Regions from separate parts of the Pseudomonas sp. LB3P25 genome, predicted to be linked through region 1. Evidence: riboswitches for the same ligand, from Rfam matches in the RefSeq annotation. Region 1 holds a riboswitch; the other holds the start of a gene.
The links. Region 1 has a riboswitch for cobalamin ahead of ACYZTW_RS19400 (CbtB domain-containing protein). Riboswitches for the same ligand answer to the same signal wherever they lie in the genome.

Region 1 (3,404 bases):
TCATCGGCGCCCCACTGACGGTCAAAGTGTTTGTCGAAACGCGTGCCCACGCCCTGGATCAGCAGGCGCATCGGTTTGTTCGGGATCGCCGCAAAACCTTTGACGCGCAGGATGCCGTGCTGGACCACCAATTGGGTCAGCGCGTCCAGCAGCAGGCTTTCGTCGGCTGACGGCAGTTCGATGGAAATCGAATCAAAAGCATCGTGGTCGTGATCGTCTTCGCCTTCATGGTGGTGATCGTGATGGCTGTGACGGCTGTCGATGTGTTCTTCGGAACCGGCGCCGAGACCGATCAGCACGTCCAGTGGCAGACGACCGCTGCTGGCTTCGATGACTTTCACCGCGGGCGGCAGCTCTTCAGCGACTTCCAGGCGTACACGGGCCAGGTCTTCAGGGCTGATCAGGTCGGCCTTGTTGAGAATCACCAGGTCGGCGCTGGCCAGTTGGTCGGCGAACAGTTCGTGCAGCGGCGATTCGTGGTCCAGGTTGGGGTCGAGTTTGCGCTGGGCATCGACCTGGTCCGGGAAAGCCGCGAAGGTGCCAGCGGCGACCGCTGGGCTGTCGACCACGGTGATGACCGCATCAACGGTGCAGGCGCTGCGGATTTCCGGCCACTGGAAGGCTTGCACCAGCGGTTTTGGCAGGGCCAGGCCGGAGGTTTCGATGAGGATGTGGTCGAGGTCGCCGCGACGGGCCACCAATTCGCGCATCACCGGGAAGAATTCTTCTTGGACGGTGCAGCACAGGCAGCCGTTGGCCAATTCGTATACGCGGCCGTTGGCTTCTTCTTCAGTGCAGCCGATGGAGCACTGCTTGAGAATTTCACCGTCGATGCCCAGCTCGCCGAACTCGTTGACGATCACCGCAATGCGGCGGCCCTGAGCGTTGTCGAGCATGTGCCGCAGCAAGGTGGTTTTGCCCGAGCCGAGGAAGCCGGTAACGATGGTGACGGGGAGTTTGGCCAATGTTTTCATCGGATGCCCTTTGGCAAGGTGGCGGGCATACGGGACGACGACCGGCAACGCGGACGCGCGTGCCTGAACAGTTCGCCACCGGATCACCCCGCCCGGTTGAAAGTGAGAATCTGTGTCGAGGCAGGTCTCCTGGCTGACGGTTTGCCGGGCTTGTGGGCCTGGCATTCGCTGCGCCTTCCCGCGAACCCGTTGCACAGGGTTTGCAGTGGCGTGGCAGCGAACATCACCGTTCACAGTTGCGGGGGCAGCCGCGGCATCGACCGCGTTCCCTTCTTAGCTTCGGCAGACGCCGAAGAACCTCGAAAGCGCAAGGCTACGCATCGTGTGGGGGCGGGTCAATGTTCAGAAGTTGATTGCGATCCCTGTGGCGAGGGGATTTATCCCCGTTCGGCGGCGAAGCCGTCGCAAGACCTGTTTGCGGGGTAAGCCTGAAGAATGCAGGGGGCCGCTTCGCAGCCCAACGGGGATAAATCCCCTCGCCACAGATAAATACCCTCACCGCAGATATCCACCTCACCACAGAGTTGAGAACCCATGCCAATTGACGCCCAACCCCCGCCCATGCTCTCCTACACGCCTTGTTACGGGTGCCCTTCACAGGGTGAAACGGGAAACCGGTGAATCATGTGCTTTACTCTAAAGTCATGTCAGTCCGGTGCTGCCCCCGCAACGGTAAGCGAGCGAAGCGTCAGATCCACTGTGCCAGCAGTTCGGCATGGGAAGGTGATGCTTGCAGGTCAAGGCGAAAGCCAGTGCCCCTCGTGAGCCCGGAGACCGGCCCGCAACACAAAGTGACCATTACGATCACTGAATAACAAACCCGCGGTGGGCGGGCGCTGTTTGAACCTCTGCGATCCCGATTCGCAGGGGTCTTCCATGCGCTCTATTCACCCCCTGACAGACCAGAGGGAAGCGCCATGTCGATCATTAGCAGCACCGGCAGCAACACTGATAAGAGCACCGCCAGCACTACCACGACCCTGACTCAACGCCTGACCGCCGCCGTGTGTGCGTCGATCCTTGGCGCTAGCCTTGTGTATTTCGCCGGTTTCTCGCACATCGAAGCGGTGCACAATGCCGCGCACGATACCCGCCACAGCTCTGCGTTCCCGTGCCATTGAGACCTGCCGACATGATCAAGCGTATTGCGCAAACCGCAGGGTTCACCGGGCTCCTGGCCGCCCTGCTGCTGACCTTGCTGCAAAGCTTCTGGGTGGCTCCGCTGATTCTGCAGGCTGAGACTTACGAAAAATCCGAGCCCGCCGCTGTTGAGATTCACGAACACGCCGCGGGTGCTGTCGCCGCTCACACTCACGATGCTGAAGCCTGGGAACCGGAAGACGGCTGGCAGCGCGTGCTGTCCACCACGGGCGGCAACCTGGTGGTAGCGGTCGGTTTCGCGCTGATGCTCGCCGGCCTCTATACCTTGCGCGCTCCGACCAAAACCTCCCAAGGTCTGCTCTGGGGCCTGGCCGGTTACGCGACGTTCGTGCTGGCACCGACCCTCGGTCTGCCGCCTGAGTTGCCGGGCACTGCCGCTGCTGATTTGGCGCAACGGCAAATCTGGTGGATAGGCACAGCTGCCTCCACCGCGGTCGGCATCGCATTGATCGTGTTCAGCCGTCACTGGCTGATGAAAGTGCTCGGCGTGGCCATTCTGGCTGTTCCTCATGTGATCGGCGCACCACAACCGGAAGTCCACTCGATGCTCGCTCCGCAAGCCCTGGAAACTCAGTTCAAAATCGCTTCGCAGCTGACCAACATGGGATTCTGGCTGGCCCTGGGCCTGATCAGTGCCTGGTTGTTCCGCCGCAAAAGCGATGGTCAGTACCACGCATGAGTGACACCAGCGCAGCGCCGCCCCTGGTGGTCGGCCTGGGCTGCCAGCGCGGCTGCCCCGTCAGTACGCTGCGGGCGCTGCTCGATCAGGCGTTACAGGCTCATAAAATCGAACTTCACCAGATCAAGGCCCTGGCCAGCATCGACCTGAAGCGCGAAGAACCTGGCCTGATCGAATTGGCCGAACAGCTTGCGTTACCCTTGCAGTATTTCAGCTGCGAACAATTGTCCGTCTATCAACCGCAACTTAGCCATCGTTCAGACATCGCGTTCGAACGCACCGGCTGCTACGGCGTCGCGGAAAGTGCCGCCCTGGCCTTGGCCGAACAGTTGGCCCAGGCACCGGCAAAATTGCTGATTTGCCGACAAAAATATGCCCAGGCCACCTTGGCATTGGCCGGCGCCGCCTAAAATCCTCGATAATCCCCGCCTTCGATCATGAGCAATCTTCATCTGGAGCCTTGCCCAGCCCCTTTTTCTCACAGGAACCGACGATGACCGTCTACTTCATTGGCGCAGGTCCCGGCGACCCGGAACTGATCACCGTCAAAGGCCAACGGCTGATTCGCAGCTGCCCGGTGATCATCTATG
Region 2 (3,404 bases), 1.1 Mb from region 1:
AGGTGTGCCCACGCAACGACCCTTCCGGCAGTTCGACCGCCTGCAACGCCAACGCAGCCAGACGCTTTTGCATCACCGCATCCCCCGCCAGCAAGCCGACCAGTTCAGCGCGAGCCCCCTCGACATCGGTCAACGAATCGAGCAAATACAGCATGCCGCCGCACTCCGCCAACAACGGTTTGCCCGCCGCATGGTGAGCGCGGATTGCAGTCAGCATTGTGGTGTTCTCTGACAGCGCCACATGGTGCAATTCGGGATAACCGCCTGGCAGGTAGAGGCTATCTGCCTCCGGCAATTGCGTGTCACGGATCGGCGAGAAAAACAGCAACTCAGCGCCCATGGCCCGCAGCAAATCCAGGCTTGCGCCGTAGGTGAAGGCAAACGCTTCGTCACGGGCTACAGCGATACGAACGCCGGCCAACAGAGGCTCGACAGCGATCACATCAGGAGCGGCGAATTCCACCGCCGGTGGCAGCGCGACTTCGCAACTGCTGGCCAGCGCATCGGCTGCCGCATCGAGGCGCAGATCGAGATCGTTCAGCTCACTGGCCTGAACCAGACCGAGGTGTCGACTCGGCAATTCGATCCCGGTTTCCCGGGACAACGCGCCGTACCAGCGCAAGCCTTCAGTCAGGCTGCCTTCGAGCAATTGCGCGTGCCGCAACGTGCCAACACGATTGGCCAACACGCCAGCAAACGGCAAGTCCGGCTGATAACGCGCCAGCCCCAACGCCAGTGCGCCAAAGGTCTGGGCCATGGCAGTGCCGTCGATCACCCCCAGCACCGGCACACCGAAGTGTCGCGCCAGATCAGCGCTGGACGGCGTACCGTCGAACAAGCCCATGACGCCTTCGATGAGGATCAGATCGGCTTCGCCGGCCGCTTCCCACAACAGTCGACGACTTTCCTGCTCGCCGACCATCCACATGTCCAGTTGATACACCGGCGCACCGCTGGCGCGCTCGAGAATCATCGGGTCGAGAAAGTCCGGGCCGCATTTGAACACGCGCACCTTGCGCCCCTGATTGCGATGCAAACGGGCCAGTGCGGCGGTGACGGTGGTCTTGCCCTGACCGGAGGCCGGCGCGGCAATCAATACCGCCGGGCAATGACGTGGTTGACTCACAATTCGACGCCTTTTTGCGCTTTGATCCCGGCCTGGAACGCGTGCTTGATCACGCCCATTTCGGTGACGGTGTCGGCCAGTTCGATCATTTCCGGCTTGGCGCCGCGACCGGTCACCACCACGTGCTGCATCGGCGGACGGGCCTGCAAGTCGCTGAGCACTTGATCGAGATCCAGATAACCGTGCTTGAGGGCGATGTTCAATTCATCCAGCACCACCAGGCCGATCGACGGATCACGCAGCAATTCGCGGGACACCGCCCATGCGGCTTCGGCGGCGGCGATGTCACGCTGGCGATCCTGGGTTTCCCAGGTGAAGCCCTCGCCCATCACATGAAAACGCACCTGTTCCGGAAAGCGCCGAAAGAACAGTTCTTCGCCGGTGCTGCTGCGCCCTTTAATGAACTGCACCACGCCACACTGCATGCCGTGGCCCATGGACCGGGCGAGCATGCCGAAGGCCGAGCTGCTTTTGCCTTTGCCGTTGCCGGTCAGCACCAGCAGCAGGCCACATTCATTCGGGGAATTGGCGATGCGTTCGTCGATCACGGCTTTTTTGCGCAGCATGCGCGCCAGATGACGTTCGTCACGATCGGGGGTATCAGTCATGGGGGAGCTCTCCGTTGAGGCTGGATAACGGCGGGCAGGCACAAGAATAGACGGCAAGAAGCCTGGCATCGCCCACCGTGATGCCGCTGGATGGATCAGGCCGGTCTCCGGGCTCATGAGCGGCGTTGGCCTGGCTGCGCGCCTTCCCATGTTGATATCAACACAGTGGCTCAAGGCGCAGTCTTCACTCATTTACCGTTGCGGGGGCAGCGCCGGGATCGTGAGCCTTCATGAATTGAAGAGATCGCTCACCGGCTTCCCTGTTTCACTCTGTCGACCAAGGTCACAGAGCACCTGAAACAAGCCGCGAAGGTTAGAGGGTTGGGGATGGAGCGTCAATTGAAGACGGGCAGCCTGCGAGCGAATAACTGCCGTCGATCAATTATCTGACGCCAATCTTGTGCCACACTCTCAGCAGTGATATCAAAGAGCCACAACCTCACAACACAATAACAAGGGTGAGCCACATGCAAGGCATGATCATCAGCAATCCGAAGCTGGAATTCCTGCGACCGGTGCTGGAACGCTGGTTTGACTGTATCGACCGCTACAACGCCGTGCGCGGCGACAACGACACGCCTTACTGGTTCGACGAAAAAGCCAACCTGAGCCTGCTTTCCGCCGCGGCCTGGATGGCGGAAATGGTTACGCTGCAACAAACGCCAACCCGTAAACAGACCGAAGAAGGCGAACGCAATGGCCGCGCCGATCTGTTTATCGCGACCAGCGAAGAACGCGCTTACCTTCAAGCAACCCAGCGCTGGCCACGCGTCAACAGCCTGAACCTGACTCAAGCATTGCAGGACATCACCAACGACGCCAAGCGCATCAGCTACGCCAGCGACCTGAAACTCGGCTGCCTGTTCGTCGCGCCGCAAAAAGCTCAACAAAGCGCCACCCCGGAAGAACTCCAGGACATGGTCGACGACCTGCAAAAGGAACACACCTGCGCGGTAGCCTGGTACTTCCCCTATGCCTATCGCAAGTTGCGCAATGAAGCCGGCAACTATCACCCCGGCATCGCCGTGCTGTTCAAGGAAGCCCGCGGCTGACCGGTTGAACCATCGCGCACCGGCGCTTCTCTATTGATTAGGTCAATGCATTCATAGGGAAGATCAGCATGCGCAAGCCCCAGCTCGTTCTCGTCATCGTGCTCGCCGGAGGGCTTGCCGCCTGTGGTGAAACCTCCAGGCTGCAAGTCTCCGACGGCACCGGCCCGTCACCCAAGCTGCCAGAACCGAACAAGACCCTGATCCCGACGATGAACATCGCCCCGGCGATCGGCTGGCCGAACGGCGCGAAACCGATCGCCGCGACGGGGACTCAGGTGGCGGCTTTTGCCGAAGGCCTCGATCACCCGCGCTGGCTCTACGTGCTGCCTAACGGCGACGTGCTGGTCGCCGAAACCAACGCACCGCCCAAACCCGATGACGGCAAAGGCATTCGTGGCTGGGTCATGGGCAAAGTCATGGGCCGTGCCGGGGCCAAAGTACCGAGCCCGAACCGCATCACGCTGCTGCGGGACAAGGACCACGACGGGATCGCCGAAACCCGCACAGTGTTCCTGGAAAACCTCAACTCACCCTTCGGCATGACCCTGGTCGGCAATGACCTGTACGTCGCCGACACGGACCGCTTGCTGCGCTTCCACTATGAAAACGGCGAGACGG

Region 2: linked by a shared signal. The riboswitch ahead of cobO (cob(I)yrinic acid a,c-diamide adenosyltransferase) and the one ahead of ACYZTW_RS19400 (CbtB domain-containing protein) in region 1 are both predicted to bind cobalamin.

What each region holds. Positions count from the first base shown of each region.
Region 1 covers NZ_CM142711.1:4,257,814-4,261,217, forward strand. Annotated here, with positions in the region: gene cobW (cobalamin biosynthesis protein CobW) at 1-974, opposite strand, end outside; cobalamin riboswitch at 1,077-1,291, opposite strand; cobalamin riboswitch at 1,543-1,771, shown strand; gene ACYZTW_RS19400 (CbtB domain-containing protein) at 1,892-2,095, shown strand; gene ACYZTW_RS19405 (CbtA family protein) at 2,107-2,814, shown strand; gene ACYZTW_RS19410 (cobalamin biosynthesis protein) at 2,811-3,224, shown strand; gene cobM (precorrin-4 C(11)-methyltransferase) at 3,308-3,404, shown strand, end outside.
Region 2 covers NZ_CM142711.1:5,343,559-5,346,962, forward strand. Annotated here, with positions in the region: gene ACYZTW_RS24575 (cobyrinate a,c-diamide synthase) at 1-1,126, opposite strand, end outside; gene cobO (cob(I)yrinic acid a,c-diamide adenosyltransferase) at 1,123-1,734, opposite strand; cobalamin riboswitch at 1,816-2,047, opposite strand; gene ACYZTW_RS24585 (hypothetical protein) at 2,202-2,786, shown strand; gene ACYZTW_RS24590 (PQQ-dependent sugar dehydrogenase) at 2,855-3,404, shown strand, end outside.